Regions from separate parts of the Pseudomonas sp. BF-R-19 genome, predicted to be linked through region 1. Evidence: riboswitches for the same ligand, from Rfam matches in the RefSeq annotation. Region 1 holds a riboswitch; the other holds the start of a gene.

Region 1 (6,263 bases):
GAGTCCCGTGATGGTTACCTTGACGACTGGTATCAGAACAGTGGCAAATTCAAGATGTGGCTCGACTACGAGACCATCGACGACGACACGCCGACCGCGCTGAAACTCAATCCGGCTGATCCCAAGCGTGACTTTGCCAATCAGCTGCTGGCCCGATACGGCGACCTCAATGCCAGGCCCGACCCGATCAATCGCTGCGACGGCGCTTACTGTTCGCGGCCGAACATCGACCCGGACCTGCAAAGTGCCGAGCAGGCGCTGAGCCGCCTGACTTCGCGGCCGGCTGCCGGGCTGAAGGTCATCGACCAGCTGCCGGAAGCCACCCTGCTGCGGATCGAAGCCAGCAGCGGCAAGCGTGAGGTCTATAGCCTGTTGCGTAACCGTGCCCACAGCAACGTGGCTTTTTTGCTCGGCGAATCACTGCGTTACCAACCGGGGCTCGACACCTTGACGATTTTCCCCGGCGTGCTCAGCAGCTACCCGAACTTCATGTTCAACATTCCGGCCGGGCAAGTGCCAGCGTTCGTGGATGCGATGGAAAGCGCCAAGGACACCGACAGCTTCGAGAAGATCGTCGAACGTTGGGGGATACGCCGCAGTCATCCGCAATTCTGGGTTTATTTCCATGACCTGAGCCGCTATATCCAGGAAAACGACCCGGTGGAAGAGGGCGTGCTGGACATGAACCGCTACGAGAACCTCTGAAACACCACTGATCCCCTGTGGGAGCGAGCTTGCTCGCGATGACGGAGTGCCAGTCAACATTGATGTTGGATGCCGGACCGCTATCGCGAGCAAGCCCGCTCCCACAGAGGGATTTGTCGAAATCTTTCCCGACAAAAATACTAGGACTTTGTCCGGCGCGTTGATTGGCGTAAACTGCGCCCAAGCCTGCGAGGAGTTTCCATGACCGCTATTACCATCACTGACGCCGCCCACGATTACCTGGCTGATCTGCTCTCCAAGCAGAACACCCCGGGCATCGGCATCCGCGTCTTCATCACCCAGCCTGGCACCCAGTACGCCGAAACCTGCATTGCCTACTGCAAGCCGGGCGAAGAAAAACCCGAAGACACCGCGCTGGGGCTCAAAAGCTTCACCGCGTACATCGACCACTTCAGCGAAGCCTTCCTGGACGATGCCGTTGTCGACTACGCCACCGACCGCATGGGCGGCCAACTGACCATCAAGGCGCCAAACGCCAAGGTACCGATGGTCAACGCCGACAGCCCGGTCAACGAGCGCATCAACTACTACCTGCAAACCGAGATCAACCCGGGGCTGGCCAGCCACGGTGGTCAGGTCAGCCTGATCGACGTGGTCGAAGACGGCATCGCTGTCCTGCAGTTCGGCGGTGGTTGCCAGGGCTGCGGCCAGGCCGACGTGACGCTGAAGGAAGGCATCGAGCGCACCTTGCTCGAGCGCATCCCTGAGCTCAAGGGTGTTCGCGACGTGACCGACCACACGCAGAAAGAAAACGCCTACTACTAAGGTGTTCGCTGCGGCATAAAAAAACGGCGTCCCGTGAGCGCCGTTTTTTATGGGTTGAATTCACTGACGCCTTCGCGAGCAAGCCCGCTCCCACAGGGGAATGCATTCCAAGTGTGGGAGCGGGCTTGCTCGCGAAGAGGGCGCTATGGGCGATAGAGATGCGCATGCCCCGCGCGATACAGCGACGATTCACTGAAATGGTCTCTGCCCAGCACACGACCCACCAGAATCAACGCCGTACGCCGAAACCCCTTGGCTTCAACCTTCCCGGCAATATCCTCAAGCGTGCCCACCACCCAATCCTGATCCGGCCAGCTCGCGCGGTGAACCACGGCAATCGGGCAATCGGCGCCGTAATGGGGCAGCAGTTCCTCAACGATCTTCGCCAGGTGATTGACCCCCAAGTGAATCGCCATGGTCGCGCCGTGCTGCGCCAGGCTGGAGAATTCCTCCCCAGGTGGCATGGCGGTCTTGTCGGCGTAGCGCGTCAGGATGACGCTTTGCGAAATGTCCGGCAGGGTCAGTTCCGCACCCAAAAGCGCTGCGCAAGCGGCTGTGGCCGTCACGCCAGGTACGATTTCGAACGCAATGCCCAGCTCGCGCAGATAGCGAATCTGCTCGCCAATGGCGCCATACAGGCTCGGATCGCCGGAGTGCACCCGGGCCACATCCTGGCCTTTGGCGTGGGCGCTCTTGATCAGGTCGATGATCTGTTCCAGATGCAGTTCGGCGCTGTTGACCACCTGTTCGGCACAGTGACCTTCCAGCACGGCGGCGGGCACCAGGGAACCGGCATAAATGATCACCGGGCAGCTGCGAATCAGCCGCTGGCCCTTGACGGTAATCAGTTCGGGGTCGCCGGGACCTGCGCCAATGAAGTAGACGGTCATCGTCGGTTCCTGTGGGGAAAAAGAGTCTGAACAGGGCTTCAGATGAAGAATGTTCATGATCAAAGGCGGGGATTATCGGTTTTTTACGCAGCGCCGGCCAATGCCAGTGTTGCCTGGGCGTATTTTTGCCGTGGAATCAGCAGTTTTGCCGGGGCCTGGGCCAGTTGTTCCGCCAGGGCCAGTGCGGCGCTTTCCGCCACGCCGTAGCAACCGGTGCGTTCAAACGCTATTTGCGATTGATGACTGAGTTGCGGTTCATAAGCGGCCAGTTGTTCACTGCTGAAATACATCAATTCCAGGCCAAGCTGCTGAGCCAGTTCGATCAGCGCAGGTTCGTCGCGCTTCGAATCGATGCTGGCCAGCGCCTTGATTTCATGACGCGCAATCTGGTGCGCCTCCAACGCCTGATCGAGCAGCGCCAGCAACGTGCTGACAGGGCAGCCCCGTTGGCAGCCCAGGCCGACCACCAGGGTCGGCGCTGTGCTGACGTCAGTCATGCGTGGTATTGGCCATCGCTTTTGCGACGGAACAACCAGGCGCTGATCAGGCCCAGGGCCAGCCAGAACGCCACGTTGGTCAGTTGCGAAGCGATTTTGAACTGGGTTTCCAGCGCCTCTGGAGCGAGCATCGAATGCACTTCCGGTTGTGGTGCGCCAATCACATGGGGAACGGCGAGGATCGCCGCGCCGAGGACTTTCATCAGCCAGTGCCGGCTGAACACGATCAGCGCGATACCGACGGCGGTGGAGGCGGCGGTACCGATCCACCACAGTTGCCGTTGTGCCAGATCGGCGGCAGCGGTGCCTGGCAGTTCCGGTGGCAGGCCGAGGGTCGGCGCGAGCACGAACGTCGCATAACCGGCCAGGCCCCAGAGCAGGCCTTGCGAGGTTTTGGTCGGCGCACGCAAGGTGTACAGGCCGGCCAGCATCAGGGCGAAACCGACGGCCACCACCAGGTTGCCACCGGTGGTCGACAGCACGCGCTGCCAGCCGTCTTCCGGCTCCCAGGCTTGTGCATCGTGGGTATGGGCAGCCATCGCACCGTCGGCGTGTTCATGCATTTCAACAGCGGCCGGTTCGGTTTTTTCGTAGGTCTCGGCCTGCAAAATCAGCGGAGCGACCCAGAAGCTTTGCAGCAGGGTCAGCAACAGGGCGGCCAACAGCCCGGTGAAACCTGCGGTTTGCGCAATACGCTTGATCATGTCGACAGCTCTCAATGGCACGGGAACGCGGAGCTGTGACGGGTATCGTGGGCGGCGTTGTGCACCGCTTCGATGTGCGAGAAGCCGGCGAAATACACAAGGCAGGCGCCCAGGATCGACGCGCAGACGGCGGCGGCCAGACGTTGGGTCAGGGTTGAGGTGGTGCTCGCGGATGTGTGTTCGGCGCTGCTGATGATCGACATGGCGTTTCCCTCTGGTCTGTCAGCGGGGAATAAGAGCGTATGCAAACCCCCGCACGACCAGGCGCGCAGAGGTTCAAACAGCGCCCGCCCACCGCGGGTTTGTTGGTTCAGCGACCGTACTGGTCACTTTGTGTTGCGGGCCGGTCTCCGGGCTCACGAGGGGCAAAGACCTGGGCCTGAACCTGAAAGCATCACCTTCCCATGCCGCAGTGGCACAGTGGATCTGACGCTTCGCTCGCTTACCGTTGCGGGGGCAGCACCGGACTGACATGGCTTAAGAGTAAAGCACATGATTCACCGGTTTCCCGTTTCACCCTGTGAAGGGCACCCGTAACAAGGTGTGTAGGAGAGCATGGGCGGGGGTGGGGCGTCAATTGGCAAGGGTTCTCAACTGAAGACCGAGTCGCCTTCATCGCGATCAAGCTCGCTCCCACATTGGAACGCGGTCATCTGTGGGAGCGAGCTTGCTCGCGATGGGGCCAGTGAGGGCACCACAAGACATTGACCCGCCCCAAGACCATGCGTAGCCTTGCGCTTTCGAGGTTCTTCGGCGTCTGCCGAAGCTAAGAAGGGAACGCGGTCGATGCCGCGGCTGCCCCCGCAACTGTGAACGGTGATGTTCGTTGCCACGCCACTGCAGGCTCAATCCATGAGGCCGGCGGGAAGGCGCAGCGAATGCCAGGCTCAAGGCCGGCACACCGTCAGCCAGGAGACCTGCCTCGTCACAGATTCTCACTTTCAACCGGGCGGGGTGATCCGGTGGCGAACTCTTCAGGCACGCGCGTCCGCGTTGTCGGTCGTCGTCCCGTATGCCCGCCACATTAGCCATAGGGCATCCGATGAAAACACTGGCCAAACTCCCCGTCACCATCGTTACCGGCTTTCTCGGCTCGGGCAAGACCACGCTGCTGCGGCACATGCTCGACAACGCCCAGGGTCGCCGCATCGCGGTGATCGTCAACGAATTTGGCGAGTTGGGCATCGACGGCGAAATCCTCAAGCAGTGCTCCATCGGTTGCACCGAAGAAGAAGCCTACGGCCGTGTCTATGAGCTGGCCAACGGCTGCCTGTGCTGCACCGTCCAGGAAGAATTCTTCCCGGTGATGCGCGAACTGGTGGCCCGTCGCGGTGATCTCGACCATATCCTCATCGAAACGTCCGGCCTGGCCCTGCCCAAGCCGCTGGTGCAGGCCTTCCAGTGGCCGGAAATCCGCAGCGCCTGCACGGTGGATGCGGTGATCACCGTGGTTGACAGCCCGGCCGTGGCCGCCGGCACCTTCGCCGCGTTTCCGGATCAGGTCGACGCCCAGCGCAAGCTCGACCCGAACCTGGACCACGAATCGCCGCTGCACGAACTGTTCGCCGACCAATTGGCCAGCGCTGACCTGGTGATCCTCAACAAAGCCGACCTGATCAACCCGGCGGACCTGGCCCGCGTGCGCCTGGAAGTCGCCGAGGAATTGCCGCCAGCGGTGAAAATCATTGAAGCCAGCAGCGGTCGCCTGCCGCTGGACGTGCTGATCGGCCTGGGTGCCGGCTCCGAAGAACACATCGACAGCCGTCACAGCCACCACGACCATCATCACGATGGCGACGACGATCATGATGACCACGATCACGACGCCTTCGATTCGATCTCCATCGAACTGCCGCAAGCCGACGAAAGCCTGCTGCTGGATGCGCTGACCCAACTGGTGGTCCAACACGGCATCCTGCGGGTCAAGGGTTTTGCGGCGATCCCCAACAAGCCGATGCGCCTGCTGATCCAGGGCGTGGGCACGCGTTTCGACAAGCACTTCGACCGCCAGTGGGGCGCCGAAGAAGCGCGAGTCACCCGTCTGGTGCTGATCGGCCAGGAACTGGACGCCACTGTTCTCGAAGCGCAATTGCGCGCCGCGCTCAGCGTGTAAGCCATGCACCTGCTCAGGACCCAGCCCGGCGGTTTCGTGTCGGATGACAACATTGCCGACCTTGGACAAACCCCCGCCGAACTGGTGGTCCTGTGCAGCGGCGATTCCAGCCTGGCGCTGCTCGCCGAAGCGGCGCAGCAGTTGCCCGACGATTACCCGAGCGTGCGCCTGGCCAACCCGATGCAGGTGCAGAATCATGCCTCGGTGGATTTGTACGTCGATGAAGTGCTGCGTCACGCCAGGGTGATCCTGATTTCGCTGCACGGCGGCATCGCCTATTGGCGTTACGGCATTGAGCGCCTGGTCGAGCTGTCGCAGCGCGGTGTGCAGGTGATTCTGGTGCCAGGTGATGATCGCCCGGATCCGGAGCTCAGTGACCTGAGCACCGTCGGCGCGGAGGATCGCGACCGGCTCTGGCAGTTTTTGCGCCAGGGCGGCATGGGCAACGCCCTCGATTTCTTCCGCTGTCTGGCCAACCGCTGGCTGGCCCGTGATTACACCTGGGGCGAGCCGCAAACCTTGCCGCGCACGGCGATATACCATCCGCACAAACACTGCGCCGCACTGA
Region 2 (6,263 bases), on a different contig from region 1:
ATAACCCCACATCGCATCCAGCGTATTGCTCAGGCGGTAGAGCACCACGCCCGGCGCGCCGGCCACGGCAAACCAGAACAACGCCGCGAACACCGCATCGCTGCCATTTTCCAGTACCGACTCGGTAGCGGCACGGGCGACCTCGGTTTCATCCAGCTCGCTGGTCTGGCGACTGACCAGATAGCTCACGCGCGTGCGCGCCGCTTCCAGGTCATTACTGCGCAGGGCCTTGGCCACAGGCGTGACGTGCTCACCGAGGCTGCGCATGCCGAGGGCGCAATAGAGCGCGAGAATCTCGACGATCCAGCCAACATAAGGCGCCCAGGAAAATGCCGTGGCCAACAACGTCAGCGGCAACACGGCAGTCACCCACGCGGTGACGCCATGACTGCGCCAGCCGCGACCACCACCGTTGAAACGTTGCTCGATGCGCTCGGCAAAACGGCCGAACGCCACCAGCGGATGCCAGCGTTTGGGTTCACCCAGCAGCGCATCCAGCGCAACCGCGGCGACACTCAACAACGCCACACTCATTGACTCACTCCCCAATAATTTTCGTACAGCAATTCATGTAGCGGACGCGCCTGTGCCCAGCCTTCGAGCACCAGCATCGGCGCCGGGTAGAACTCCTTCACCGGTCCCAGGCACAGCACCGCCAGCGGCTTGGCTCCCGGTGGCAAATTCAACAAATCGGCCAAGGCTTGGGGTTCGAACAGCGACACCCAACCCATGCCCAGCCCTTCGGCGCGGGACGCCAGCCACAGATTCTGGATCGCGCAGGACAACGAAGCCATGTCCATTTCCGGCAGCGTGCGGCGACCGAAGATATGCTGCTCGCGGTCGTCCATCAGTGCGGCGACCAGTACCTCGGCGCAATCGTTGATGCCTTCGACCTTGAGCTTCATGAACTCATCGCTGCGCTCGCCGAGGGCGAGCGCAGTGCGGATGCGCTCTTCTTCCACCAGGGCCTGGATTTGCCCGCGCAAGGCGCGATCGCTGATGCGGATGAAGCGCCAGGGCTGCATCAGGCCGACACTGGGAGCCTGATGCGCGGCCTCGAGCAGGCGCCGCAGCAATTCGGGCTCGACGGTGCCGCCGCTGAAGTGGCGCATGTCGCGGCGCTCGGCGATGGCACGATAGACCGCTGCGCGTTCGGCTTCAGAGAATGCGTTGTCGCTCATGGCCGCTTCGCGAGCAAGCCCGCTCCCACATTTGAAGGTGAGCGGCCTGAAGAAACGCAATCCCCTGTGGGAGCGGGCTTGCTCGCGAAGGCGGCTTCAAGGTCCGGCGCAAACAGCGCGGCAATCGCCGAGGGGTTCGACGGAAAATAAAAGTGCACATAAGAGGCGGTCATCCGCCCCTCACGGTAGACCGCCTCCGCTCCGCGCCCGCCGTTAGGGCTCAAGCCCCGGGCAATCGGCGGCAGTTCAGTGGTGGTCAGCGAATGGTGATAGGTGTGCCCGCGCAGCAAACCTTCCGGCAATTCCACCGCTTGCAACGCCAGCGCTGCCAGACGCTTTTGCATCACCGCATCACCGGCCAGCAAGCCAACCAGTTCGGCGCGAGTGCCCTCGACATCAGTCAGGGAATCGAGCAGATACAGCATGCCGCCACACTCGGCGAGCAACGGTTTGCCTGCTCGGTGGTGGGCGCGGATCGCGTCGAGCATCGCAGTGTTTTGCGCCAGCGCAACATGGTGCAGCTCCGGGTAACCGCCCGGCAGATACAGGCTGTCCGCCTCCGGCAACGCTCGGTCGCGGATCGGCGAGAAGAACGACAACTCGGCGCCCATCGCCCGCAGCAGATCCAGGCTCGCGCCGTAGGTGAACGCAAAGGCTTCATCGCGGGCGACGGCAATGCGCACTCCGGCCAGCAGCGGCTCGACCGCGATGACATCAGGGGCGGCGAACTCGACCGCTGGTGGCAGCGCGACCTCGCAACTGCTGGCCAGGGCATCGGCTGCCGCATCGAGGCGCAGGTCGAGATCGTTCAACTCACTGGCCTGCACCAGCCCCAGGTGTCGGCTCGGCAATTCGATCCCGGTTTCCCGGGACAGCGCGCCGTACCAGCGCAAACCTTCAGTCAGGCTGCCTTCGAGCAGTTGCGCGTGGCGCAGCGTGCCGACACGATTGGCCAGCACGCCGGCGAACGGCAAGTCCGGCTGATAACGCGCCAGCCCCAGGGCCAATGCGCCAAAGGTCTGGGCCATGGCGGTGCCATCGATCACCCCCAGCACCGGCACACCGAAATGCCGCGCCAGATCGGCGCTCGACGGCGTACCGTCGAACAGCCCCATGACGCCTTCGATCAGGATCAGGTCGGCTTCAGCGGCGGCTTCCCACAACAACCGGCGACTCTCCTGCTCGCCGACCATCCACATGTCCAGTTGATACACCGGCGCACCGCTGGCGCGTTCGAGGATCATCGGATCGAGAAAGTCGGGGCCGCACTTGAATACACGGACCTTGCGCCCCTGATTGCGATGCAATCGGGCCAGTGCCGCGGTGACGGTGGTCTTGCCCTGGCCGGAAGCTGGCGCGGCAATCAATACCGCCGGACAGTGCCGAGGCTGACTCACAATTCGACGCCTTTCTGCGCTTTGATCCCGGCCTGAAAAGCGTGTTTGATCACGCCCATTTCGGTGACGGTGTCAGCCATCTCGATCATTTCCGGCTTGGCAGCACGACCGGTGACCACCACGTGTTGCATCGGCGGCCGGGCCTGCAAGTCACTGAGCACCTGATCGAGATCGAGGTAGCCGTGCTTGAGGGCGATGTTCAGCTCATCCAGCACCACCAGACCGATGGACGGATCGCGCAGCAGTTGCTGCGACACTGCCCAGGCGGCTTCGGCGGCGGCGATGTCGCGCTGGCGGTCCTGGGTTTCCCAGGTAAAGCCTTCGCCCATCACGTGAAAACGCACCTGCTCGGGAAAGCGCCGGAAGAACAACTCCTCCCCCGTGCTGTTGCGGCCCTTGATGAACTGCACCACGCCGCATTGCATGCCGTGCCCCATGGCGCGGGCAAGCATGCCGAAAGCCGAGCTGCTCTTGCCCTTGCCGTTGCCGGTCAGTACCAGCAGCAGGCCACACTCGTTCGGGGAATTGGCGATGCGCTCGTCGATCACGGCTTTTTTGCGCTGCATGCGCGCCAGATGGCGTTCGTCACGATCGGGGGTATCAGTCATGGGGGAGCTCTCCGTTGAGGCAGGAATAACGGCGGGCAGGCACAAGAATAGAAGGCAAAAAGCCTGGCATCGCCCACCGTGATGCCGCTGGATGAATCAGGCCGGTCTCCGGGCTCATGAGTGGCGCGGGGCCGGACTGTGCGCCTTCCCGCATCGAATCGACACAGTGGCATCACACACAGTTTTCACTCATTTACCGTTGCGGGGGCAGCGCCGGAATTGCGGGCCTTCGACCAACAGAAGGACTCACTCACCGGCTTCCCTGTTTCACTCTGTCGACCCAAGCCACAGAGCACCTGAAACAAGCCGCGAAGGTTAGAGGGTTGGGGGTGGAGCGTCAATTAAAGCCGGGAGGCCATCGACCGAATAACTGCCATCAATCAATAAACTGACGTCAATCTTGTGCCACGCTCTCAGCAGTGATATCAAAGAGCCACAAACTCACAACACAACAACAAGGGTGAGCCCATGCAAGGCATGATCATCAGCAATCCAAAGCTGGAATTCCTGCGCCCGGTGCTTGAGCGCTGGTTCGAATGCATCGACCGTTACAATGCCGTCCGCGGTGATGGCGACACACCGTACTGGCACGACGAAAAGGCCAATCTCGGACTGCTGTCTGCCGCCGCCTGGATGGCCGAGATGGTCACGCTGCAACAAGCGCCCACCCGCAAACAGATGGAAGAAGGCGAACGCAACAGCCGCGCCGACCTGCTCCTGGCCTCGCCTGAAACCCGCGCCTACATCCAGACCAGCCAGCGCTGGCCACGGGTCAACAGCCTCAACCTGTCCCAGGCCTTGCTCGACATCGCCAGCGATGCGAAGCGCCTGAGCCACGCCAGCGACCTGAAACTCGGCTGCCTGTTCGTCGCCCCGCAAAAAGCCCAGCAGGGCGCCACGCCGGAAGAACTCCAGGACATGGTCGACGACCTGCAAAAGGAACACAGCTGCGCTGTCGCCTGGTATTTCCCTTATGCCTACCGCAAGTTGCGCAACGAAGCCGGCAACTATCACCCCGGCATTGCGGTGCTGTTCAAGGAAGCACGCGGCTGAGGGGTTGAACCATCGGACGACAACGCTTCTCTATGATTAGAACAAGGCATTCATAGGGAAGACCAGCATGCGCACGCCCCCGCTCGCTCTCGTTATCGCGCTTGGCGCAGGGCTCGCCGCTTGTGGCGAGACCTCCCGCCTGCAAGTCTCCGACGGTACCGGCCCGTCACCTCAACTACCTGAGCCCAACAAGACACTGGTTCCGACCGTGAACATCGCCCCGGCCATCGGCTGGCCACAGGGTGCGAAACCCATTGCCGCCACGGGCACTCAAGTGGCTGCTTTTGCCGAAGACCTGGATCACCCCCGCTGGCTTTATGTACTGCCCAATGGCGACGTGTTGGTGGCGGAAACCAGTGCACCACCCAAACCCGAAGACGGTAAAGGCATTCGCGGCTGGGTGATGAAGAAAGTCATGGGCCGCGCCGGGGCCGGTGTGCCCAGCGCCAACCGCATCACCTTGCTGCGCGACAAGGACCACGATGGCGTCGCGGAAACCCGCACGGTGTTTCTGCAAAACCTTAACTCGCCCTTTGGCATGACCCTGGTCGGCAATGACCTGTATGTGGCCGACACGGATCGCCTGCTGCGCTTTCACTATGAAAGTGGCGATACGCAGATCAAGTCGCCGCCGGTCAAGGTTGTCGACCTGCCGGGCGGCCCGCTGAACCACCACTGGACCAAAAACGTCATCGCCAGCAGGGACGGCAGCAAGCTCTACGTGACCGTGGGCTCCAACAGCAACGTCGCCGAAAACGGCATGGACAAGGAAGAAGGTCGCGCGGCGATCTGGGAAGTGGATCGTGCCACCGGCCAGCAGCGGATCTTCGCCTCCGGCCTGCGCAACCCCAACGGCATGGCCTGGGAACCGCACAGTGGCGCGCTGTGGACCGCGGTCAACGAACGGGATGAAATCGGCAGTGACCTGGTGCCGGACTACATCACTTCGGTGAAGGACGGCGCTTTTTATGGCTGGCCGTACAGTTACTACGGCCAGCATGTCGATATTCGCGTCGAGCCGCAAAACCCGGACCTGGTGGCCAAGGCTATCGCCCCGGACTACGCCGTCGGCCCGCACACGGCATCACTGGGCCTGACCTTTGCAGAAAACAGCAAGCTGCCGCCGCCGTTCACCCAAGGGGCATTCATCGGGCAGCACGGCTCATGGAACCGCAACCCCCACAGTGGCTACAAAGTGATTTTCGTGCCGTTCAGCGCGGGCATACCCGTCGGAAAGCCCGTTGAAGTGCTCAGCGGATTTCTCAACGACAAGGAACAGGCCATGGGACGCCCGGTGGGTGTGGTGATCGACCGCCAGGGCGACCTGTTGGTGGCCGATGATGTGGGGAACAAGGTGTGGCGGGTTTCGGCAGTCAAGTAAGTCACTTGACCTGTGGGAGCGGGCTTGCTCGCGAAGGCGGTGCTTCAGTCAGAATATTAGTCGACTGACAGCCTGCATTCGCGAGCAAGCCCGCTCCCACAGGGGCTCAGCGTTTGCGGCAAAGGGTCAAACCATCGCCCAACGGCAACAACGACAGATCCACCCGCACATCGTCTTTCAAGGCCCGGTTGAGCGCCTGGATCGCCCGGGTGTCCGCGCTCTCGGGGCTGGCCTCAAGCACGCGCCCGCTCCACAGGGTGTTATCGAACACCGCCAGACCACCAACCCGCAGCAATCGCAGGGCGTGTTCCAGATAAGCCGGGTAGTTGGCCTTGTCGGCATCGATGAACACCAGGTCGAACTGCTCGCCTTGCCCTTGTCGCTCAAGCTCGGCGAGGGTTTCCAGCGCCGGGGCCAGTCGCAGGTCAATCCGCCCGGCGAGCCCCGCCTCTTGCCAGTAGCGCCGTGCGGTGGCGTTGTAGTCGCCGGGGATGTCACAGCAAATCAGCGAACCGTCAGCGGGCAACGCCGCCGCCATGCACAGCGCGCTGTAGCCGGTAAAGGTACCGACCTCGAGCAAGCGCCTGGCCCCCGTCAGTTTCACCAGCAAAGCAAGAAACTGTCCCTGCTCAGGCGCCACTTG

The links. A riboswitch is a leader RNA that binds a small molecule or an ion and turns the genes downstream of it on or off. The one in region 1 is predicted to bind cobalamin.
Region 2: it holds a riboswitch for cobalamin, as region 1 does, so the genes downstream of both, cobO (cob(I)yrinic acid a,c-diamide adenosyltransferase) here and KGB28_RS05055 (CbtB domain-containing protein) in region 1, are expected to answer to the same signal.

The regions. Positions count from the first base shown of each region.
Region 1 covers NZ_JAHBDN010000034.1:83,472-89,734, forward strand. The annotation lists gene KGB28_RS05030 (fatty acid cis/trans isomerase) at 1-705, shown strand, start outside; gene nfuA (Fe-S biogenesis protein NfuA) at 907-1,491, shown strand; gene cobM (precorrin-4 C(11)-methyltransferase) at 1,635-2,381, opposite strand; gene KGB28_RS05045 (cobalamin biosynthesis protein) at 2,465-2,878, opposite strand; gene KGB28_RS05050 (CbtA family protein) at 2,875-3,582, opposite strand; gene KGB28_RS05055 (CbtB domain-containing protein) at 3,594-3,785, opposite strand; cobalamin riboswitch at 3,906-4,132, opposite strand; cobalamin riboswitch at 4,309-4,522, shown strand; gene cobW (cobalamin biosynthesis protein CobW) at 4,625-5,695, shown strand; gene cobN (cobaltochelatase subunit CobN) at 5,699-6,263, shown strand, end outside.
Region 2 covers NZ_JAHBDN010000073.1:217-6,479, forward strand. The annotation lists partial or broken gene cbiB (adenosylcobinamide-phosphate synthase CbiB) at 1-534, opposite strand, end outside; gene bluB (5,6-dimethylbenzimidazole synthase) at 531-1,181, opposite strand; gene KGB28_RS21690 (cobyrinate a,c-diamide synthase) at 1,178-2,578, opposite strand; gene cobO (cob(I)yrinic acid a,c-diamide adenosyltransferase) at 2,575-3,186, opposite strand; cobalamin riboswitch at 3,268-3,501, opposite strand; gene KGB28_RS21700 (hypothetical protein) at 3,655-4,239, shown strand; gene KGB28_RS21705 (PQQ-dependent sugar dehydrogenase) at 4,307-5,620, shown strand; gene KGB28_RS21710 (O-methyltransferase) at 5,727-6,263, opposite strand, start outside.